2 regions of the Streptomyces sp. 4N124 genome follow, and region 1 is predicted to be linked to the other one. Evidence: riboswitches for the same ligand, from Rfam matches in the RefSeq annotation. Region 1 holds a riboswitch; the other holds the start of a gene.
What was found. A riboswitch is a leader RNA that binds a small molecule or an ion and turns the genes downstream of it on or off. The one in region 1 is predicted to bind glycine.
Positions count from the first base shown of each region.

Region 2: it holds a riboswitch for glycine, as region 1 does, so the genes downstream of both, gcvP (aminomethyl-transferring glycine dehydrogenase) here and gcvT (glycine cleavage system aminomethyltransferase GcvT) in region 1, are expected to answer to the same signal.

Region 1 is NZ_JBQQBS010000006.1:14,741-26,684, forward strand. It holds gene ACTWQO_RS07765 (MFS transporter) at 1-911, shown strand, start outside; gene ACTWQO_RS07770 (L-serine ammonia-lyase) at 1,046-2,413, opposite strand; gene glyA (serine hydroxymethyltransferase) at 2,496-3,758, opposite strand; gene gcvH (glycine cleavage system protein GcvH) at 3,773-4,150, opposite strand; gene gcvT (glycine cleavage system aminomethyltransferase GcvT) at 4,250-5,368, opposite strand; glycine riboswitch at 5,406-5,513, opposite strand; glycine riboswitch at 5,514-5,613, opposite strand; gene ACTWQO_RS07790 (AAA family ATPase) at 5,809-6,513, shown strand; gene ACTWQO_RS07795 (enhanced serine sensitivity protein SseB) at 6,593-7,375, shown strand; gene ACTWQO_RS07800 (enhanced serine sensitivity protein SseB C-terminal domain-containing protein) at 7,517-8,308, shown strand; gene ACTWQO_RS07805 (ABC transporter permease) at 8,625-9,632, shown strand; gene ACTWQO_RS07810 (ABC transporter substrate-binding protein) at 9,702-11,495, shown strand; gene ACTWQO_RS07815 (ABC transporter permease) at 11,607-11,944, shown strand, end outside.
Region 2 is NZ_JBQQBS010000007.1:6,642-18,585, reverse strand. It holds gene ACTWQO_RS08995 (hypothetical protein) at 1-430, shown strand, start outside; gene ACTWQO_RS08990 (TOBE domain-containing protein) at 488-883, shown strand; gene modA (molybdate ABC transporter substrate-binding protein) at 1,049-1,867, shown strand; gene ACTWQO_RS08980 (ABC transporter permease) at 1,885-2,703, shown strand; gene ACTWQO_RS08975 (ABC transporter ATP-binding protein) at 2,849-3,940, shown strand; gene ACTWQO_RS08970 (TOBE domain-containing protein) at 3,968-4,387, shown strand; gene gcvP (aminomethyl-transferring glycine dehydrogenase) at 4,436-7,321, opposite strand; glycine riboswitch at 7,497-7,592, opposite strand; gene ACTWQO_RS08960 (PRC-barrel domain-containing protein) at 7,706-8,077, shown strand; gene ACTWQO_RS08955 (DNA polymerase IV) at 7,999-9,465, opposite strand; gene ACTWQO_RS08950 (MerR family transcriptional regulator) at 9,523-10,167, opposite strand; gene ACTWQO_RS08945 (bifunctional nuclease family protein) at 10,427-10,900, opposite strand; gene ftsR (transcriptional regulator FtsR) at 10,986-11,723, opposite strand; gene ACTWQO_RS08935 (FHA domain-containing protein) at 11,768-11,944, opposite strand, start outside.

The DNA of each region.
Region 1 (11,944 bases):
TCGTGGCCAGCCGCGCCCTGGTAGGTGTCGCCGAGGCCGCCATCATGACCTGCTCCACCACGCTGATCGGCGACTACTACAGCGGTCGGGTACGGGACCGCTACCTCGCCCTCCAGACCATGTGCGCCTCCGCCTCCGCGACCGCGTTCTTCGTCATCGGCGGTGCCGCGGGGTCGGCCGGCTGGCGGACCCCGTTCTGGATCTACGCCGTCAGCCTGCTCATCGCCCCGCTCATGGCCATCGGACTGCCGAAGCCGACCGCGGCCACCGGTGCCGCCGAGGTCGGGGATGGAGACGGGGAGAGCACGGACACCACGGTCGCGCCGAAGCGCTCCTTCCCCTTCCGACAGCTGGCCGGGATCTGCGGACTCACCGTGTTCGGGGCCCTCGTCTTCTACACCGTCCCGGTGGAGATGTCCTATCTGCTGGACGACCTCGGCGTGACGGCGACCAGCGTGATCGGGCTGGCCACAGCGATCGCCAGCGCCGCCACCGTGGCCGGCGCGATCACCTTCGCCAAGCTGCGCGGGACCCCGGGGCCCCGGCTGCCACTCGTCTTCGCCCTGTGCGCGGCCGGCTTCGCGGTGATGTGGCTCGCCAACAGCGCGCCACTGCTGATCGTCGGCGCCGTACTCAACTGCCTGGGCACCGGTCTCCTGCTGCCCTCCCTGCTCACCATCGCCATGTCCAGGCTGGACTTCGCCGACCGCGGCCGCGGCACCGGCCTGTGGACCGCGTCCTTCTTCATCGGCCAGTTCATCTGCCCCCTGGTGCTGATCGCGGCCAAGTCCGCCCTCGGCACTCTGGCCGCCGCCGTCGGCCTGCTCGGCCTGGCCTCGGCCGTCGTTGCGGCAGGTCTGTTCCTGCCCGCCCGGCGCAGGGCCGCGGCCGTCGCAGCGTTGCCCCAGTAGCCCGCGGCGGGTCCATCGAGGGTGGCGCTGCCCAGCCAGGGGGGCATCTCGCCGACCGGCTCGACGGACTCGTCCTGCAGGAAAGGCCCCGACAGCGCTGAAAGACACGAACGCGCAGGTCAGGTCCCGTCCCCTCAGCACTCGATGATGTTCACCGCGAGCCCGCCCCGCGCCGTCTCCTTGTACTTCACGCTCATGTCGGCGCCCGTGTCCTTCATCGTCTTGATGACCTTGTCGAGGGAGACCTTGTGGGAGCCGTCGCCGCGCATGGCCATGCGGGCTGCCGTGACGGCCTTCACCGCGGCCATGCCGTTGCGTTCGATGCAGGGGATCTGGACGAGGCCGCCGACGGGGTCGCAGGTGAGGCCGAGGTTGTGTTCCATGCCGATCTCGGCGGCGTTCTCGACCTGTTCGGGGCTGCCGCCGAGGACCTCGGCGAGGGCGCCCGCCGCCATGGAGCAGGCCGAGCCGACCTCGCCCTGGCAGCCGACCTCGGCGCCGGAGATGGAGGCGTTCTCCTTGAAGAGCATGCCGATGGCGCCGGCGGCGAGCAGGAAGCGGACGACGCAATCCTCGTCGGCGCCGGGCACGAAGTTGATGTAGTAGTGCAGGACCGCCGGGATGATGCCGGCCGCGCCGTTCGTGGGGGCCGTCACGACCCTGCCGCCCGCCGCGTTCTCCTCGTTCACGGCCATCGCGTAGAGCGTGATCCACTCCATGGCGAGGGCTTTGGGGTCGCCCTCCGAGCGCAGCTTGCGGGCCGTGTTGGCGGCCCGCCGCCGTACCTTCAGGCCGCCCGGCAGGATGCCCTCGCGGGACATGCCGCGTGCCACGGACTCCCGCATCACCCGCCAGATCTCCAGCAGGCCCGCGCGGATCTCCTCCTCGGTCCGCCAGGCCCGCTCGTTCTCCAGCATCAGTGCGGAGATCGACAGGCCGGTCTCCTGCGTGAGGCGCAGCAACTCGTCGCCCGTGCGGAAGGGGTACTTCAGGACCGTGTCGTCGAGTTTGATGCGGTCGGCGCCGACCGCGTCCTCGTCGACGACGAAGCCGCCGCCCACGGAGTAGTAGGTCTTGGAGAGGAGTTCGGCGCCGGAGACGTCGTGCGCCCAGAGCGTCATGCCGTTCGCGTGGTACGGGAGTGCCTTACGGCGGTGCAGGACCAGGTCCTTGTCGAAGTCGAAGGCGATGTCCCGCTCGTCGAGCAGCCGGAGCCGGCCCGCCGCCTTGATGTCCTCCACCCGCTGGTCGGCGGTCTCGACGTCCACCGTGCGCGGTGACGCGCCCTCCAGTCCGAGCAGTACCGCCTTGGGCGTGCCATGGCCGTGTCCGGTCGCGCCCAGGGAGCCGTACAGCTCGGCCCGAACGGACGCGGTGGAGTCCAGGACGCCTTCGCCTCGCAGCCGGAGGGCGAACATGCGGGCCGCGCGCATCGGGCCCACGGTGTGGGAGCTGGACGGGCCGATGCCGATCGAGAACAGGTCGAAGACCGAGATGGCCACGGGGACTCCTCACAGCGGGGGTGGTGGGGCACCCGGCATCCGGCGATCAGGACCGGGTGGCCGGGTGTCCCACCAGGGGGACTTACTTGTTCAGACCGGGATACAGCGGGTGCTTGTCCGCGAGCACGGTGACCCTGGCCTTGAGCGCTTCGACGTCGTACGACGGCTTGAGCGCCTCGGCGATGACGTCCGCGACCTCGGCGAAGTCCTCGGTGGTGAAGCCGCGGGTGGCGAGGGCGGGGGTGCCGATGCGGAGGCCCGAGGTCACCATCGGCGGACGCGGGTCGTTTGGGATCGCGTTGCGGTTGACCGTGATACCGACCTCGTGGAGGCGGTCCTCGGCCTGTTGGCCGTCCAGCGCGGAGTTGCGCAGGTCGACCAGGACCAGGTGCACGTCCGTGCCGCCGGAGAGCACGTCGACGCCCTCCGCCTTCACGTCCTCCCGCACCAGACGCTCGGCGAGGATGCGGGCACCGTCCAGAGTACGGCGCTGCCGCTCCTTGAAGTCCTCCGAGGCGGCGACCTTGAAGGCGACCGCCTTGGCGGCGATCACATGCTCCAGGGGCCCGCCCTGCTGACCGGGGAACACCGCCGAGTTGATCTTCTTCGCCAACTCGGCGGTGGAAAGGATCACTCCGCCGCGCGGGCCGCCCAGCGTCTTGTGGGTGGTCGTGGTGACCACGTGCGCGTGCGGGACGGGGTTGGGGTGCAGCCCGGCTGCCACCAGACCGGCGAAGTGCGCCATGTCGACCATCAGATACGCGCCGACCTCGTCCGCGATCCGGCGGAACGCGGCGAAGTCCAGCTGCCGCGGGTAGGCCGACCAGCCCGCCACGATCAGCTTCGGCTTGGACTCCTTGGCCAGCCGCTCGACCTCGGCCATGTCGACGACACCGGAGTCGTCCACGTGGTAGGCGACCACGTCGTACAGCTTGCCGGAGAAGTTGATCTTCATGCCGTGGGTCAGGTGCCCGCCGTGCGCGAGGTTCAGGCCCATGATCGTGTCGCCGGGCTTGAGCAGCGCGAACATCGCCGCAGCGTTGGCCTGGGCGCCCGAGTGCGGTTGGACATTCGCATGTTCGGCGCCGAACAGGTCCTTGACGCGGTCGATCGCGATCTGCTCGACCACGTCGACGTGCTCGCAGCCGCCGTAGTAGCGGCGGCCCGGGTAGCCCTCGGCGTACTTGTTGGTCAGGACGGAGCCCTGCGCCTCCATGACCGCGACCGGCGCGAAGTTCTCCGAGGCGATCATCTCGAGCGTGGACTGCTGGCGGTGCAGTTCGGCGTCGACGGCGGCGGCGACGTCCGGGTCCAGTTCGTGCAGGGGGGTGTTGAGGACAGACATGCTGGTGCGACTCCTCAGCCGGCGGAAAAGGCGGTGTACTCGTCGGCGGAGAGCAGGTCGGACGGGTCCTGGGCGACACGTACCTTGAAGAGCCAACCGCCTTCGAAGGGGGCGGAGTTCACCAGCGACGGGTCGTTGACCACGTCCTCGTTGACCTCGGTGATCTCGCCGCTGACCGGGGAGTACAGGTCGCTGACCGACTTGGTCGACTCCAGCTCGCCGCAGGTCTCGCCCGCGGTCACGGTGTCGCCGACCGTGGGGAGGTCGACGAAGACGACATCGCCGAGCGCGTTGGCCGCGTGCTCCGTGATGCCGACTGTCGCGACGCCGTCCTCGGCGGCCGACAGCCACTCGTGCTCCTTGCTGTAGCGCAGCTGCTGGGGGTTGCTCATGGCCTGAATTCTCCTGTACGCGGGGGAGTGCTGGTGAATGGGGGACTACGGAAGACGGTTGTGAGCAGGGAGGATGTGCCCGGCATCACAGCCCAGTGTCTACTTCTGGCGCTTGTAGAACGGCAGCGCCACGACCTCGTACGGCTCGTGGCTGCCGCGGATGTCCACACCGACCCCGGCCGTGCCGGGTGCCGCGTGTGCGGCGTCGACGTAGGCCATCGCGATCGGCTTGCCCAGGGTGGGGGAGGGGGCGCCGGAGGTGACCTCGCCGATCACCTCGCCGCCGGCGACGACGGCGTACCCGGCGCGCGGCACCCGGCGGCCCTCGGCGACGAGCCCGACGAGGACGCGCGGAGGGTTCGACTGGGCCCGGGCGGCAGCCTCGGTCAGCGCCGCGTGCCCGACGAAGTCGCCCTCCTTCTCGAACTTCACCACCCGGCCGAGCCCGGCGTCGAAGGGCGTCAGCGCGGTCGACAGCTCATGCCCGTACAGCGGCATGCCCGCCTCCAGGCGCAGGGTGTCCCGGCAGGAGAGGCCGCACGGGACCAGGCCGGCGCCCTCGCCCGCCTTGGTCAGCGCCTGCCACAGCTCGACCGCGTGCTCCGGCTTCACGAACAGCTCGAAGCCGTCCTCGCCGGTGTAGCCGGTGCGTGTGATGAGAGCGGGGACGCCGGCGACGGTGCCGGGCAGGCCGGCGTAGTACTTCAGTCCGTCGAGGTCGGCGTCGGTGAGCGACTTCAGGATGCCGGGGGACTCGGGGCCCTGGACGGCGATGAGGGCGTAGGCGTCGCGGTCGTCGCGCACCTCGGCGTCGTACGACTCGGAGCGCTCGATCAGCGCGTCCAGAACAATCTGCGCATTACCGGCGTTCGCCACGACCAGGTACTCGGTCTCGGCCAGCCGGTAGACGATCAGGTCGTCGAGGATGCCGCCGTCCTCGCGGCAGATCATGGTGTAGCGGGCGCGGCCGGGTTTGACGGCACTGATGTTGCCGACGAGGGCGTAGTCCAGGAGTGCTGCGGCCTGGGGGCCGGTCACCGTGATCTCGCCCATGTGTGAGAGGTCGAAGAGCCCGGCCCGGGTGCGTACGGCGAGGTGCTCCTCGCGCTCGGAGCCATAGCGCAGGGGCATGTCCCAGCCGGCGAAGTCGGTCATCGTCGCGCCCAGCGAACGATGCAGGGCATCGAGCGCGGTGTGACGGAGAGGCGTACTGCTCATCGGATCTGCTCCCAAAGGCATGACAGGCGAGGAAAGTTCCTCCCCATCTGTCATCGGAACCTGAGAGGTTCGCCGTGACCGGTGAAGATCACGGTTTGCACCTTGGGTGGAGCCACTGCGGCAGCGGCCCGCTTTTCAGATGTGCCTCGCCCGCGCGGTAACGGGGCCTGAGAGATTCAAGGGAGGGACTTGCTCCTTCGGCGCCCCAGCGACAGCGGTGCTGGGAACTCTCCCGCGCGGATTCAAGCGGCCGGTATGCAGTTGGCGCGCACATCATTGCACGCATCCGCCGACCGCGGCAGGGGGACCTTTTCAAGGCGGCCGTCCGCAGGGGCCGCGCAGGGGTCACCGTCGGGCACAGTGGCCTGTAGCAGGCTTGTTGCGGGAAGCGGACGTAATCGGGAGGGCCGCGTATTACCTTCTCTTTACACTCGACGGGGATGGGAACTCCCGACCCCATGGGGAGGACGATCACGGTGAACAGGATCACGGCGTACGCCACCAGCTCGGCCCTCGCGCTGCCCGAGCAGCCCACGGCTCCGGCCAGGGAGGCCTGCGGCGCGCACCGGGCGCCCGTCGTCCGGGATCTGCGCGACCGGGCCGGCCGCAGCCCGCACGCACTGCTCTTCGGCCCCAAGGACCTCGTCGTGATCACCGGCCTGCCCGGAAGCGGAAAGTCCACGCTGATGGCGCGCACGGTGAAGGGCATCCGGATCGACTCCCAGGACACCCGCGACCGCTGGGACACCCACGCGCCCCGCTTCCTGCCGTACGCGGTCTACCGCCCCCTGGTCCGCCTCGCGCACTACACCGGACTGCGCCGCGCCCTGCGCACCGGCACCGGAGTCGTCGTCCACGACTGCGGTACGCAGTCCTGGGTGCGCCGCTGGCTGTCCCGCGAGGCCCGCCGCCGCGGCGGCACCCTGCACCTCCTGCTGCTCGACGTCGCGCCCGGCACCGCCCTGGAGGGCCAGCGCGAACGCGGCCGCGGTGTCTCCCGCTACGCCTTCCTGCGCCACCGCACGGCGGCCGCCCGGCTGATCCGCTCCGTGGAGCGCGGTGATCTGCCCGACGGCTGCGGCTCCGCGGTCCTGCTCGACCGCGACGCGGCGGACGTGCTGCGCCGGATCGGCTTCACGGGCTGAGGCTTCACGGGCTGAACCCGGTATTCCACCCGCTAGCCTTTGAGTCACAGCAGTGATCTCGGCAGGCGGTTGACAGCAGATGGACTTCCCAGGGGACTTCCCGGACTTCCCGGCACAGGCACACCCCCACCCCCACGGGGGCTGGCCCGGCAACGAGCTGGAGGAGGTGCTCTCGGCCTCCCTCAACGTCCCGGGGGCCGGCGGCAGGGTCATCGAAGTCCTCGGCCGCAGCTTCGTCTGGGTCCCGCTCCCGAATGGCGGCGGCCCGGACAGCGTCCCGCTCGACCTGCCCACACTCGAACTCGGCGGCCAGGCCTACGTCCCGGTGTTCAGCTCCGAGGAACAGTTCCGCCAGGTCGCCGGCTCCCACATGTCGTACACGATCGCCCCCGCGGTGGAGTTCGCCCGCGGCCTGCCCCCGCAGGTCGGCATCGCGGTCAACCCCGACGGCGTGGTCGGCATACCCCTCCCGCCGCCCGCCGTCGCCGAACTCTGCCGGGTGGGCCGCACCCCCCTGGACGGCCTCACCACCGGCGGCCGGGTCAAGCTCTACGAACCGGACTGGCAGGACGACCCCGTGGACTTCCTCTCCGCGGCAGCCACCGAGTTCGACCGGACCGGCGTGGTGACAACGGCCCGCCGCTGCCTGGCGGCGATCGAAACGGCCGACCCGGTCATGTTCGTCGGCGTCGAACTCAACCACTGGGAGGGCGACATCAGGGCCCTCCCCCTCGACGCCCTGGGCCGAGCCCTGGCCAAGGTCCCCGTGCAGTGGCCGGTAAACCTGGTTCTCCTGGACGTAACACAAGACCCGGTAGCCGAATGGATGCGCAACAGGGCCCGCCCCTTCTACCAACGGTGATTGCAACACCCCAGGGGCGCGGGGAACTGCGCCACAAGCCACGATGAACCCGCACTCGCCCACGACGAACAGGTCCCGAGCTCTAGGGCGCTTAAGCTGGTTTCATATCCGGGGCAACCTCCAGTGAAGGGGCGGTACAAGGTGAGCGCCAGCATCGCGACCGGCCAGGTCGAGCACATGCTGCGCCAGGTGACGCCCGGGCGCTACGACGCCTACGAGGCACTGCTGCGCGCCCTCGCGACCCCCTCCGCCGGCCAGGTCTGGATGCTCCTCTGGCACGGTCAGGCAGGCTCACCGGACGCGCAGTACGGAAACATGGAGGTCGACGGCCACGGGTACGCCCCCTGTGTCACCTCCGCCCAGGAGCTCTCGGCCAGCGGCTGGAACCGCTCCTACGAAGTCGTCGACGGAGTGGACGTCGCCCGCACCCTCTACCCCGACCACTACGGCCTCTGGCTGAACCCACACGCGCCCGGCGGCGGCGTCGGCATCCCCTGGCTCGACCTGCGCCGCATCGCCACCGGCCTGGAGCGGCAGCCCGCGGGGCCGCTGCGGCTGTCGGAGCCCGGCATCGAAATCCCGCAGTTCTACGCCCTGCTCGCGCAGAACGCCCACCGTACCCCGGCCGTCCGCACCCTGCGCCGCGCCTGGGTGCAGCCGGCGCTGGGGGCGCCGTACCTCGCCATCGGCCTCGATGTATACGACACCAGCCCGGCCGCCGTGGACTCGGTGCGGGCGATGATGCAGCAGTCCATCGGCGCCGTCCCGGACGGCCTGCCGGTGTCGACGGTCGCCATGTCCGACGAGTACGACCCGGTCGCGATGTGGATGCGAGCCCAGGCCCGCCCCTTCTACGACCGCGAGGCCCACGCGGCCCCCGCCCAAGCCCCCGCCGGCGGGTACGGCTACCCTCCGGCCCACGGCGGATACTGAACACATGACGCGTGGCCACCCTCCGCCACAGGGGCGGAGCCCTTCTTCGCGCGTAGACCGCGACGGAAAGACCTGACCCGCGTCGGATGCCCGACTTGTCCTCGTCCGGCCCCCGTTACCCGCTGTCCGGATAACGGAACCCCGGACGCCGCATCACGGTTACGCATCCTTTCACCGCCAAGTCTGGCAACGCGTCGCCAAAGCGTTGAAGACTCCCGCACCAGGGGTGTTCGAAACCCCAGTACGACGGACTGATCACGCCGCCACAGCGGCAAGTGCGGGCCGGTTACCACCGGTTGAGAGGGGTCCCTGCCAGATGACGGCACCATTGCACGAGCCGACCGCCGAGGCGGCCCCGAGCGCGGCCGAGGAAGCGGCGGTCGCAGGCACCGGCGCGAAGGCCGTACAGGGTCGCTCCCTGGGCCGGATCGCCTGGGAGCGCCTGAAGCGGGACAAGCTCGCTCTGACGGGCGGCGCCGTGGTGCTCCTCCTCGTGGTGGTCGCCCTGCTCGCGCCGGTCATCACCAACCTGCTCGGGCAGGATCCGGACGCGTATCACGAGGAGCTGATCGACCCGCTGTTCGGCACCCCCACGGGTTCGCTGGGCGGCATCAGCGGCGACCACCTGCTGGGCGTCGAGCCGGTCAACGGCCGCGACATCCTCGCCCGCATCCTCTACGGCGCCCGGATCTCGCTGCTGGTCGGCTTCCTGTCGGCCGTCGTCGCCGTCATCCTGGGCACCGTCCTCGGTATCCTCGCCGGCTTCTTCGGCGGCTGGGTCGACTCGGTCATCAGCCGGGTGATGGACGGTCTGCTGGCCTTCCCGCAGCTGCTCTTCATCATCGCGCTGGTCTCCGTCATGCCGAACGAGATGCTGGGCCTGACCGGGTCCAGCGTGCGTGTGTTCGTGATGATCCTGGTCATCGGCTTCTTCGGGTGGCCGTACATCGGACGCGTGGTGCGCGGCCAGACGCTGTCGCTGCGCGAGCGCGAGTACGTGGAAGCCGCCCGCTCCCTGGGCGCCGGGCGGCTGTACATCCTGTTCAAGGAGCTGTTGCCCAACCTCGTCGCACCGATCGTCGTGTACACGACGATGATGATCCCCACCAACATCCTCACCGAGGCGGCACTCAGCTTCCTGGGCGTGGGCGTCAAGCCGCCCACGGCGTCCTGGGGGCAGATGCTTTCGAGCGCGATCGACTACTACGAGTCGGATCCCATGTACATGGTGGTCCCTGGTGTGGCGATCTTCATCACTGTCCTCGCCTTCAACCTCTTCGGCGACGGCGTGCGTGACGCGCTGGACCCGAAGGGCTCCCGCTGAACTGCCGTACCTAAAGCGTCCCGTGGCACTGACACGGGGTCTCTCATCACAACCGGAGGATCCGAGATCGTGACTACCAAACGCACCTCAGGGCGGCGTAAGCAGGCATTTGCCGCTGTCGCCGCGGTCGCCGCGCTGCTGACCACGGCGGCGTGCGGCGGTGGCGACAGCGACGGCGAGGGCTCGAAGAACGGCGCGGCCGGCTTCGACGCCGCCAACAACAAGGTCGCCCAGGCCTCCCTGGCCAAGAAGGGCGGCACGCTGAAGTTCGGTGGCGCCCAGGACGCCGACTCGTGGGACACCACGCGCGGTTACTACGGCTTCATGTGGAACTTCGCGCGCTACTACAGCCGCCAGCTCGTCACGGGCAAGACGGAGCCCGGCAAGGCCGGCGCCGAGCTCACTCCGGACCTCGCCACCGGGCTCGCCAAGGTCAGCGACGACGGCAAGACCTACACGTACACCCTGCGTGACGGCATCACCTGGGAGGACGGCAAGCCGATCACCTCCAAGGACATCAAGTACGGCATCGAGCGTGTCTGGGCGCAGGACGTGCTGTCCGGCGGCCCGGTCTACCTGAAGGACATGCTCGACCCCAAGAGCGAGTACAAGGGCCCGTACAAGGACACGTCCAAGGACAAGCTGGGTCTGAAGGCGATCGAGACGCCGGACGACAAGACCATCACCTTCAAGCTGCCCGCGCCCAACTCGGACTTCGAGGAGGTGCTGGCCCTGATCTCGGCGTCCCCGGTCCGTCAGGACAAGGACACCAAGTCGAAGTACGGCCTGAAGCCGTTCTCCTCCGGCCCGTACAAGTTCGAGTCGTACAGCCCGGGCAAGGACCTCACGCTGGTCCGCAACACCAGCTGGAAGCAGGAGTCGGACCCGATCCGCAAGGCGTACCCGGACAAGATCACTGTCCAGTTCTTCTCGGACGCCAACCAGCTGGACGAGCGCCTGCTCAACGGTGACCTGGACCTCGACATCAACCAGACCGGCATGTCGCCGCAGGGCCGCACCACTGCCCTGAAGCAGCACAAGGCCAACCTGGACAACCCGGTCTCCGGCTACATCCGCTACGCGACCTTCCCGCAGAGCGTGAAGCCGTTCGACAACATCGAGTGCCGCAAGGCCGTGATCTACGGCGCCGACCACGTGTCGCTGCAGACCGCGCGCGGTGGCCCCGTCGCCGGTGGCGACATCGGCACCAACATGCTGCCGCCGTCCGTCCCGGGCTCCGAGGGCCAGAAGTACGACCCGTACGAGGTGGCGGGCGCCAACAAGAAGGGCAACGAGGCCAAGGCCAAGGAAGCCCTGAAGGCCTGCGGTCAGCCGAACGGCTTCAAGACCACCATCGCCGTCCGCAACAACAAGCCGGTCGAGGTGGCCACCGCCCAGTCCCTGCAGGCGTCGCTGAAGAAGATCGGCATCACCGCCGAGATCGACCAGTTCGACGGCTCGCAGACCTCCGGCATCATCGGCAGCCCCTCCAACGTGGCCAAGAAGGGCTACGGCATCATCATCATGGGCTGGGGCCCGGACTTCCCGACCGTCCAGGGCTACGGCATGCCGCTGTGGGACAGCAAGTACATCCTGGAGAGCGGTAACAACAACTTCGCGCTGATCAAGGACAAGACGATCGACGGCCTGTTCGACGACTACGTCAGCGAGCTGGACGACGCGAAGAAGACCGAGATCTCCACGGAGATCAACCACAAGGTGATGGAGGGCGGTTACTACCTGCCCTTCGTCTTCGAGAAGTTCGTCAACTGGCGCTCCGACCGACTGGCGAACGTCTACACCACTGACGGCTTCAGTGGTATGTACGACTTCGTCAACCTCGGTCTGAAGTCCGCAAGCTGACACCCGGCACACCCGCCATACGGCACGAAAGGCAGGTGAAGGCCGGCGCAGCGTGATCGCGGGCCACCGGAAGACCTCCGGTGGCCCGCGGTCCGCGGCGGGCCGAGAGCTGTGCTCGCTTACCTCATCAGGCGGTTGTTCGCCGCCGCAGTGATGCTCGTGGTCATCATCATGGTGGTCTTCGGCATCTTCTTCCTCGTCCCCAAGTGGGCGGGCGTCGACATCGCCGCGAGCTTCGTGGGCAAGCAGGCCGACCCCGCCTCGGTGGAGGCGGTGCGGCAGAAGCTGGGTCTCAGCGACCCGATCTATGCCCAGGTCTGGGAGTTCTTCAAGGGCATCTTCGTCGGCCGCACCTACTCGGGCGGCGGCGACGTCACCGAGTGCGCCGCGCCGTGCTTCGGCTACTCCTTCCGCAGTGAGCAGGCCATCTGGCCGGTGCTCACCGACCG
Region 2 (11,944 bases), on a different contig from region 1:
CCTGGCCGTCGACTGGGACGCACACACCCTCACCCCGCCCCGCACCCTGCTGTGGCTCACCCTCGCGGCCACGGTCTTCGCGGTCCTCCTCCCCCAGCGCATCACCGCGGGCCCCGGCTGGCTCACCGCCCGCGGCCCGCTGACAAGCCACACGGTCCATACGGACGCGCTGGTCGCGGTACGCCAGTACGGCGACGTCTCCTCGCACCTGATCCTGCGCGACGCCCACGGTCACCGCCTGGAACTCGACCCCCGCGTCCTGATCGCCAACCCCCTCCTCTGGCACGAACTCGACACCGGCGTCCGGCGCTCCCTCGAATGCGGCACGCTGTGCCGGAACTCCAAGGACTCCGACGTCCTGCTCCGGCTCCGGCACCGAATCGACGACGAGACCGCGCAGGCCGTACTCAGGGCTTCGGGGATTTCTTGAGGACGTCGGGCAACCCCACGTCCACCACCGCCCGCTCCCCGCCCTATCGTGACCGGCATGCAGTCCTACACGATCGGCCAGGCGGCTCGGCTGCTCGGCGTGAGCCCGGACACCGCACGCCGCTGGGCGGACGCGGGCCGGATGGCGACCCATCGCGACGACAGCGGGCGAAGGCTCATCGACGGACGGGACCTGGCCGCGTTCTCGGTCGAACTCGCGAAGACGGGAACCGGCGACGAGGAGACCCCGCACACCTCGGTCCGCAACGCGTTCCCCGGCATCGTCACCGCGATCAAACTCGGCGACGTCGCCGCCCAGGTCGAGATCCAGGCCGGCCCGCACCGACTCGTCTCCCTGCTCACTCGCGAGGCCGTCGAGGAACTGGGCCTGGAGGTGGGCATGGAGGCCACGGCCCGCGTGAAGTCGACGAACGTGCACATCGACCGCGCCTGAGCGCAGCTGGACCTCCGCACATACGAACATCCACCCCCACTCTCCCCCGCTCATGCAATGCGACAGGAGACTTACGCCTCGCATATGCGCCAGTATGATCGACGCATCGGGAAGAGCCGGGGACCCTTGGGAACCTCGCCGGGAGACAGAGGGAGTGGACCTGTGATGACCCGTTCCGCGCGCCGGACCCGCCGGACCCTGCAGGCGGCCGGCGCAGGAGCCGCCCTGCTGCTGGCCCTGACGGCTTGCTCCTCCTCGTCCGACTCCGCAGCGGATTCCGACCCCTCGTCATCGGGGTCGCCGAAGTTGTCCGGCACCGTCACCGTCTTCGCCGCCGCCTCCCTCAAGGAGAGCTTCACGGCCCTGGGCAAGGAGTTCGAGACGGAGCACCCGGGCACGAAGGTCACCTTCAGCTTCGGCGGCAGCGACAGCCTCGCCGCGAGCATCACGGGCGGCGCCCCGGCCGATGTCTTCGCCGCGGCCAGCGCCAGGACGATGGCGATCGTGACGGACGCGAAGGCCGCGGACGGCACCCCGTCCACCTTCGTCCGCAACCAGCTGGAGATCGCCACCCTGCCGGGCAACCCCGACAAGATCGCCTCCCTCAAGGACCTCACCAAGTCCGGCCTGAAGGTGGTCCTGTGTGACAAGACGGTGCCGTGCGGCGCCGCCGCGGAGAAGGCCCTGCAGGCCAGTGACCTGAAGCTCACCCCGGTCTCGTACGAGCAGGACGTGAAGAGCGCCCTGACGAAGGTCGAGCTGAAGGAGGCGGACGCCGCCGTCGTCTACAAGACCGATGTGAAGGCGGCGGGTGACAAGGTGGAGGGCGTGGACTTCCCCGAGTCGGCCGAAGCCATCAACGACTACCCGATCACCCTCCTCAACGACGCCCCCAACCCGGAGGCTGCGAAGGCGTTCATGGAGCTGGTGAAGTCGGCCGCGGGCCAGCGGGTCCTGACCGAGGCGGGGTTCCTCAAGCCGTGAGAGCGCCGGCCGAGACGATCGAGAGCGGGCGCGCCCGTACGCGCACCCGCACCCGCCCCCGCCTGGTGCCGCTCCCCCTGCTGGTCCCGGCCCTCATCGGCCTGGCGTTCCTGCTGCTCCCCCTCGTCGCCCTGCTCGTACGGACGCCCTGGCGCACCCTGCCCGAGCAGCTGACCAGCACCGAGGTGTGGGAGGCGCTGCGCCTGTCGCTGGTGTGCGCCACGGCGGCGACGGCACTGAGCCTGGTCATCGGCGTCCCACTGGCCTGGCTGCTGGCCCGCACGGACTTCCCCGGCCGGGGCCTGGTCCGCGCCCTGGTCACCCTGCCGCTCGTCCTGCCCCCGGTGGTGGGCGGCGTGGCCCTTCTGCTGGCACTCGGCCGCAACGGCGTCGTCGGCCAATGGCTCGACGAGTGGTTCGGCATCACGCTCCCCTTCACCACCACCGGCGTGATCCTGGCGGAGACATTCGTGGCGATGCCGTTCCTCGTGATCAGCGTGGAGGGCACGCTACGGGCTGCCGACCCCCGCTACGAGGAGGCAGCCACCACACTCGGCGCCTCCCGCTTCACGGCATTCCGCCGGGTCACCCTGCCCCTCATCGCCCCGGGCATCGCAGCAGGCTCGGTCCTGGCCTGGGCCCGCGCCCTCGGCGAGTTCGGCGCGACGATCACTTTCGCCGGCAACTTCCCCGGCCGCACCCAGACAATGCCCCTCGCGGTCTACCTCGCCCTCCAAAACGACCCAGCAGCCGCCATCGCCCTGAGCCTGGTCCTCCTGACCGTCTCCATCGCAGTCCTGGCAGGCCTACGGGACCGATGGATGACGCCGTCATGAGGACCACCTGCGGTTCGGCAACGCCGGAAAGGGGCGCGGGGAACTGCGCGACCAGCCACAACGGGCCCGGCAGACGATCGACGGCCTATCGCTGCACTCGCCGCGGAGCGTTTCGCACCGCGCCCACCCCTCGGACGTGCACCCCATGACCGACTTCGCCAAAACACCCCCCGACGAGCTCACCAGCCGCACAAACACCGGCGGCCTGGACGCCCACCTGGTCGTCACCCGCGGCCTGTTCCACCTGAACATCACCCTCACCGCCGCCCCCGGCGAGGTAGTCGCCCTACTCGGCCCCAACGGCGCAGGCAAAACCACCGCCCTCCGCACCCTCGCCGGCCTCACCCCCCTCACCTCCGGCCATCTCCTCCTGGACGGCACGGAGTTGCACCACACACCCCCGGAAACCCGCCCGGTCGGCGTCGTCTTCCAGGACTACCTCCTCTTCCCCCACCTCACCGCCCTGGACAACGTCGCCTTCGGCCCCCGCTGCCATGGCGCCACCAAGACCGAGGCCCGCGCCCAGGCAGCCGAGTGGCTGGACCGCATGGGCCTCACCGCCCACACCACCGCCAAGCCCCGCAACCTCTCCGGCGGCCAGGCCCAACGCGTAGCCCTCGCCCGCGCCCTCGCCACCCGCCCCCGCCTGCTCCTCCTCGACGAACCCCTCGCCGCCCTGGACGCCCGTACCCGCCTCGAAGTCCGTGCCCAACTCCGCCGCCACCTCGCCGACTTCGAGGCGGTCGCCGTCCTGGTCACCCATGACCCACTGGACGCCATGGTGCTGGCCGACCGACTGGTCGTCATCGAACAGGGCCAAGTCGTCCAGGAGGGCACCCCGTCCGACATCGCCCGCCATCCCCGCACGGACTACATCGCCCAACTGGTGGGCCTGAACCTCTACAAGGGACAGGCAGCGGGCCACACGGTCCACCTCGACAGCGGCCCGGCCATCACCACCACGGAAGACCTCGCCGGACCGGTCTTCGTCGCCTTCCCTCCCAGCGCGGTCACCCTCCACCGCGACCGCCCCACCGGCTCCAGCGCCCGCAACCTGTGGCGCTGCGAAGTGGCCGGCCTGGAAACCCACGGCGACCAGATCCGCACGGACCTCACCGGCGAACTCCCGCTCGCCGCCGACCTCACCACGGTCGCCGCCGCCGAACTCGACCTGCACCCGGGGGCCCCGGTGTGGGCAACGGTCAAGGCGACGCAGACCCACGCATACCCGGCATGAGCCGCCCGGAGCCCTAGGTTGATGCCCATGACCCTGAGCATCCGCAACCAGCTCCCCGGCACGGTCGTCACCGTCACACCCGGCGAGGTGATGGCAACCGTCGGCGTCCGCCTCACCGGCGGCCAGAGCCTCACCTCGGCGATCACGCTGGAAGCCGTGACCGACCTCGGCCTCGCCCCGGGCTCCGCCGTCCGCGCCCTCGTGAAGTCGACGGAGGTGTCCTTGGCCACCGCCCCAGTCGAGGGCCTGTCCATCCGCAACCAGCTCCCCGGCATGGTCACCGACATCACCACCGGGAACGCGATGGCTTCCGTGAAGATCGGCGTCGAGGGCGGCGAACTGACCGCCGCGATCACCAAGGAGGCCGCCGCGGACCTGGGCCTGTCGCCGGGTACGCCGGTGGTCGCCTTGATCAAGTCGACCGAGGTCTCACTGGCGACCGCATGACGCATCGGGGGCTCCGCCATGACGGCGGAGCCCCCGATGACGTACGGCTCAGTCCTCGTACTCGTCCAGCGGCGGGCAGGAGCACACCAGGTTCCGGTCACCGAAGGCCTGGTCGATCCGTCGCACCGGCGGCCAGTACTTCCCGGACGCCGAGACGCCCTCCGGGAAGACGGCCTCCTCGCGCGTGTACGCGTGCTTCCACTCCCCGCCGAGCGCGGCCGCGGTGTGCGGCGCGTTCCGCAGGGGGTTGTCGTCCGCGGGCCACTCGCCCGACCCGACCTTCTCGATTTCCGCCCGTATGGCGATCATCGCCTCGCAGAACCGGTCGAGTTCGATCAGATCCTCGGACTCGGTCGGCTCGATCATCAGCGTCCCGGCCACCGGGAACGACATCGTCGGCGCGTGGAACCCGTAGTCGATCAGCCGCTTGGCGACATCGTCGACGCTCACGCCGGTCGCCTTGGTCAGCGGCCGCAGATCGATGATGCACTCGTGCGCGACCAGCCCGCCGGGACCGGTGTAGAGCACCGGGTAGTGCGGCTCGAGCCGCTTGGCGATGTAGTTGGCGCTGAGCACCGCCACCTGCGTGGCCCGCTTGAGCCCCTCGCCGCCCATGAGCCGGACGTACGCCCACGAGATCGGCAGGATCCCGGCGGAGCCCCAGGGCGCGGCCGAGATCGGCCCGACACCCGTCTCCGGACCGGCGGCAGGCTGCAGCGGGTGGTTCGGCAGATACGGCGCCAGGTGCGCACGCACACCGACGGGCCCGACGCCCGGGCCGCCACCACCGTGCGGAATGCAGAAGGTCTTGTGCAGATTCAGATGCGAGACGTCACCGCCGAAGTGCCCCGGCTTGGCAAGCCCCACCAGGGCGTTGAGGTTGGCGCCGTCGACGTACACCTGGCCACCCGCCTCATGCACCTGCGCGCAGATGTCGGCGACATGCTCCTCGAACACACCATGCGTCGACGGGTACGTGATCATCAGCACCGAGAGCTCGTCGCGGTACTGCTCGATCTTCGCCCGCAGATCCGCCACGTCGATCTCGCCGTCCTCGGCGGTCTTCACGACGACGACCTTCATCCCGGCCATGACGGCACTGGCGGCGTTGGTCCCGTGCGCCGAGGACGGAATGAGGCACACGGTCCGCTGCTCGTCGCCGTTGGCCCGGTGATACCCGCGTACGGCGAGCAGCCCGGCGAACTCGCCCTGCGAACCGGCGTTGGGCTGCAGCGACACCTTGTCGTACCCGGTGACCTCGGCGAGCCGCTCCTCCAGCTCACGGATGAGCGTGAGGTAGCCCTGCGCCTGCTCGGCGGGCGCGAAGGGGTGCAGCTGCCCGAACTCGGGCCAGGTGACCGGCTCCATCTCGGTCGTGGCGTTGAGCTTCATGGTGCAGGAGCCCAGCGGAATCATGCCGCGGTCCAGCGCGTAGTCCCGGTCGGCGAGCCGGCGCAGATAGCGCAGCATCGCGGTCTCGGAACGGTGCTGGTGGAAGACGGGGTGGGTCAGGTACTCGTCGGCGCGCAGCAGCACGTCCGGCAGCGAGTCCGCCGCAGCGGCGTCCAGCGCCTCGATGTCGGCCTCGACCCCGAACGCGGTCCATACGGCGCCCACTTGGGCCCGATTCGTGGTCTCGTCGCAGGCGATCGACACGAGGTCGGCGTCCACCAGCCGCAGGTTGACGCCGTTCTCACGCGCGGCCGCGACGACCTCGGCAGCCCGCCCCGGAACCCGGACGGTGACGGTGTCGAAGTAAGCGCCGTGGACGACCTCGGCACCACCACTCCGCAGCCCCTCGGCGAGGATCGACGCATACCGGTGCGTCCGGCGAGCGATGCCCTTCAGCCCCTCGGGCCCGTGGTAGACGGCGTACATTCCGGCCATCACGGCAAGCAGCACCTGAGCGGTGCAGATGTTGCTGGTCGCCTTCTCTCGGCGGATGTGCTGCTCACGCGTCTGCAGCGCGAGCCGGTACGCCTTGTGCCCGTCCGCGTCGACGGACACGCCCACCAGCCGTCCGGGCAGGCTGCGCGCGAACTTCTCGTGTACGGCCATGTAGCCGGCGTGCGGCCCGCCGAAGCCCATCGGCACACCGAACCGCTGCGTCGTACCGACCGCGATGTCGGCACCCAGCTCACCCGGCGACTTCAGCAGCGTCAGCGCGAGCAGATCGGCGGCGACGGTGACAAGCGCGCCCAGCCCGTGCGCCTGGTCGATGACCGGCTTGATGTCGCGTACGGCACCGGAGGCGCCCGGGTACTGGATCAGCACGCCGTTGATCTCACGCTCGGCGAGCTCGGCCGGGATGCCCTCGCTGAGGTCGGCGACGACAACCTCGACGCCGGTCGGCTCGGCCCGCGTCTCGATCACGGCGATGGTCTGCGGCAGCGCGTCCGCGTCGACCAGGAACAGGCCCTTCTTGTTCTTGCCCATCCGCCGGGAGAGCGCCATCGCCTCGGCGGCGGCCGTGCCTTCGTCGAGCAGCGAGGCACCGGAGGTCGGCAGCCCGGTGAGGTCGGCGACCATGGTCTGGAAGTTGAGCAGCGCCTCTAGCCGCCCCTGGGAGATCTCCGGCTGGTACGGCGTGTAGGCCGTGTACCAGGCCGGGTTCTCCATGACGTTGCGCAGGATGACAGGCGGCGTGAAGGTCCCGTAGTACCCGAGCCCGATCATGGAGCCGAGCACCTGGTTGCGGTCGGCCAGCGTGCGCAGCTCGGCCAGCACCTCGGCCTCGGTGCGCGCGCCCGGCAACTCCAGGTCGTCGGCGTTCTTGATCACATCCGGCACCGCGGCGGCGGTCAGCTCGTCGAGGGAGCCGTAGCCGACCTGCGCGAGCATCTTGGCCCGCGCCTCCTGGTCGGGCCCGATGTGGCGCTGCTCGAAGGGGATTCCCTGTTCGAGCTCGGAGAGCGGAATGCGATGGGCGGTCATTGCGGAGGCCTCCTGGTCTGACACGACCTTTGAGGGACACCACGGCGCGGGTGCCCGGACGGCCTCCCCCTCTGTCATCTCAACCTGAGAGCTTCACCGGACGCCCAAGGGCACCCGGCTTTCACCGTCGGTGAGAGCGGAAGCCGTCGACACCCGCCCTGCTTTCCAGAGTGACCTCGTCCGTGCGGTACGTGAGCCTGAGAGATTCCGGGGAGGATTTGCTCCTTCGGCGCCTCCGGTGGTGTCCGGAGGACTCTCCCGCACGGGGTCAGCAGCCGCTGCCAGAGTACCAGCGAGGTCAACGCCGCAACCTTCGAGTGGCCACCTTGGTGAATCTGCTCTTTTGTAGTGCTTACGGATGAGTTGCGACCAATTGGAGGGCCCGTGCAGACCGACATCGATCCGCGCAACCTGATCGGCCGCAAGGCGTTCGACCGCAGTGGCACCAAGATCGGCACCATCGACGAGGTCTACCTCGACGACGCCACCGGAGTGCCGGAGTGGGCCGCCATACGCACCGGCCTGTTCAGCAGGGACGCCTTCGTCCCACTGGAGCCCAGCGAGCTGATAGAGGGGGCCCTGCATGTGCCCTTCGACCGCGCCCTGATCAAGGACGCCCCCGACTTCGGCGTCGGCCGCCACCTCTCACCGGAGCAGGAACTCCAGCTCTACCACCACTACGGCCTCGACGTCGCCCCACCGCCCTCGCTCCCGGACCGCGACTTCGGCAAGCTGGCCGGCACGGACGACACCTGAACCGGAGGCACCGCGGGCTCCTCCGGCACCTCAGACTCTTCCGGCGCGTCGGGTCTTCGCGGCACCAGCGGCAACGGATCCGCCGGCACCAGCTCGGGATCGTCGACCCGGAAGGTCCGGACCCTCCCGGGCTCGGAGTCGGGCGTCTCAAACCGCACGGTGACCCGCCCGAGCCCACTGCCCTGCACCCATCCGTGCCCGTACTCGCCATGTCGTACGTCATGCCCCGCCGGCCACCGCCGCTCCACGGGCGTCGGCTGCACCTCGGCCGGTTCGCCGGGCACAGGCTCCTCCACTTCACTCTCCGCCAGCTCCCCCGCCGCCTGTGCGAACAGGTCCTCCTGCGTGTAGTCGGCGAGCCCGCTGACGCCCACGCCCAGCAGTCGCACCCCGCCCGTGGTGTCCACGGACTCCAGCAGCCGGGCCGCGGCCTCCCGCACCACCCCGGGGTCGTCCGTGGGCCCGCGCAGGGTCTCCGACCGAGTCAGCGTGGAGAAGTCGTACCGCCGCACCTTCAGCACGATGGTCCGCCCGGACAGCCCGGCCCCGCGCAGCCGCCGCACACACCGGTCGGCGAGCCGCTGCACCTCCAGACCGACCCGGACCCGGTCGTGAATGTCCACGTCATAGGTGTCCTCGACCGACACCGACTTGGTCTCCCGCTCGGCCACCACGGGCCGGTCGTCGCGCGCCAGCGCCATGGCGTACAGCGCGTGTCCATGAGCGTTGCCCAGCAGTCGTACGAGCTCGTCCTCGCCCGCTTCGGCGATCTCGTCGACCGTGGTGATCCCGGCCCGCCGCAGATGGTCGCCCGTCGCCGGTCCGACCCCCGGCAGCGTCCGCACCGACATGGGCCCGAGCAGCGCCCGCTCGCTCCCCGGCTCGATCACCACCAGACCGTCGGGCTTGGCCTGCTCCGAGGCGATCTTCGCGAGCATCTTGGAGGCGGCGAGTCCGACCGACCCGGTGAGCCCGGTGACGGCCCGTATGTCGGCCCGCAGCTTCACCCCGGCCAGCCGCGCGGACGCCTCGTCCCAGGCCGCCCCACCGGCCTCCAGATCGACGAACGCCTCGTCCAGGCTCAGCGGCTCCACCAGCGGCGACAGATCCCCCAGCAGCCCCATCACCTGCTCACTGATCGACCGGTAGAACCCGAACCTCGGCACGAGATACGCGGCGTTCGGCGCGAGCCTCCGGGCCTGCGCCATCGGCATCGCCGAGTGAACCCCGAAGACACGCGCCTCGTAGGAACATGTCGCCACCACACCCCGGAGCCCGAGCCCGCCCACGATGACGGGCTTCCCGCGCAAGCTCGGCTTGGATGCCTGCTCCGCCGAGGCGAAGAAGGCATCCATGTCGAGATGCAGGATCGTGGGCGCGGTTCTCACATGTCCGATGCTGCCCTACGCCACTGACAATGCCCGTGAACCGCTGTTGAACGGGGCTCAGACCGCCCGGTTCCGCCGCCGCGCCAGTTCGTCGGCCGGATTGTTCCCGACGAGCGTCTCACCGGTGTCGATCCGCTCCCCGTGCAGCTGCGAGAGCGCGCTCTCGACGTCCCGCCACACGACGCCCACGGCGATCCCGAAGATGCCCTGGCCGCCTTGGAGCAGCGCGTGGACCTCGTCGGGCGAGGTGCACTCGTAGACCGTGGCGCCGTCGCTCATCAGCGTCATGCGCTCCAGGTCGCGGAACCCGCGTTCCCTGAGGTGCAGGACGGCGGTGCGGATGTTCTGCAGCGACACCCCGGTGTCCAGGAACCGCTTGACGATCTTCAGGACGACGACGTCCCGGAAGCTGTACAGACGCTGCGTGCCGGACCCGTGCGCGGGCCGCACGCTCGGCTCGACCAGCCCGGTGCGCGCCCAGTAGTCGAGTTGCCGGTAGGTGATGCCCGCGGCCGCACAGGCCGTCGGACCGCGGTAGCCGATCTGCTCGGACGCCATGGACGTCGCCCCTCCGCTGCTGGGCACGGCCGCCATGTGCTGCGGAGCGTGATCGGCCGCGCTGCCGTGAAGCGGGTACGGACCGCTCGCCCCCGGGCCATATCCGGGAGCACCCCCAGCCGTACCGTCGCCGCTGCTTCTCACGCCGACCTCCGTCCTTGACCTGCCTTCTCGACGGTAGGCAGTCACCAGGGGTGCGTCAACGATCGCCACACTCGGCACGCCGAGTGATAATCACCCTAGGAGTGGTTTCCCGTACCCCACCGCGGGGAAAGGCTAGCCGAATGCCCTCGGGGGGAGCTTGACCGACGCTCTCACGCGCCCATGGCACATGCCGGCATTTCGCGCCACCGCGAGGTATCGACCGACCCGACAGGGGGCTGCGTCCGCAGGCTGCCGCGTCTCACTGGCTGCTGGTGCCGAAGTCCTCGGGCGAGATCTGGTCGAGGAACTCGCGGAACTTCTCCACCTCGTCCTCCTGCTCGTCCGGGATCGCGATCCCCGCGTCGTCGAGCACGCCGTCGCTGCCGTAGATCGGCGTCCCGGTGCGCAGGGCCAGCGCTATGGCATCGGACGGGCGGGCGCTCACCTCGACGCCGCTGGCGAAGACCAGCTCGGCGTAGAAGACGCCCTCACGCAGATCCGTGATGCGCACTTCGGTGAGCTCCTGGCCGACGGCCTCCAGCACGTCCTTGAACAGGTCGTGGGTCAGCGGTCGTGCGGGGGCCATGCCCTGCTGGGCGAAAGCGATGGCCGTCGCCTCCCCCGGGCCGATCCAGATGGGGAGGTAACGGTCGCCTCCCACTTCGCGCAGGAGCACGATCGGTTGGTTGGAGGGCATTTCGACCCGGACACCTACGACATCGAGCTCGTTCACACAGCAACCCTAGGCCGTGCCCGGGACGTTTGGGTAGTCGGGCCGAAAACGGGTGCCGCATCCGGACGCCCGCGACCCGGCAGCCTCAGGGCAACCGCACTCCCAGCGCGGTCTTCACCAGCGCGGCGTGCAGCTTCACGGTCAGCACAGCCAGTTCCTTGGTACGCGCCTCCGCATGCGCCCTGGTCTGCGGATTGCGGTGCCGCTTGAGTGGGGCCACGACCTGGTCCACCAGCCCGGCCTCGCGGTCCGCGGCGGCCTTCATGGCCCGCAGATGGCGCGGCTCGATCCCGAACCGCCCCAGCTCGGAGACGAGCGACGCAACTGTGACCGCCTCCGCGTCGTACGCCCCGTCCGGCAGCGGAGCGATAAGGCCGTACGCCTCCCACTCCTCCAGCTCCCGCTCGCAGATCTCCGCGGCGGCGAGCAGTTCGGCCCGGCCGATCCGGGCCGCCATGGGAGCCTCGGAGGCCTCGACCACGGCTTCACCGTCACGCTGGCGTGCCAGCGCGGGCAGTTGTACGGCCTCCCCGCGGGCTATCGCGTCCAGGTGCTCGCGGATCACCTTGAGCGGCAGATAGTGGTCCCGCTGCATCCTCAGCACATGGCCGAGGCGCTCGACGTCGTCCGCGCTGAACTTGCGGTACCCCGAGGGTGTCCGCTGCGGCTCGATCAGCCCCTCCGACTCCAGGAAACGGATCTTGGAGATGGTGACTTCCGGGAACTCGTCGCGCAGCACGCTCAGCACCGTGCCGATGCTCATCAGCCCACTGTCCGTGGCGGCGGTACCGGCTCCGGCACCGCCGCTCGGTGTTTGAAGCATGGACCTTCCCTGGGGAGTCCCCCCGGACGGCGCCCGGGGGAGGGTCAGTAGCCCCGCTGGCTCGCGTAGAAGACCAGCCGGTACTTGCCGATCTGCACCTCGTCACCGTTCGACAGGGCGACCTGGTCGATGCGCTCGCGGTTGACATACGTGCCGTTCAGACTGCCCACGTCGGCCACCGTGAACGAGCCGTCGGGGCCGCGCCGGAACTCCACATGCCG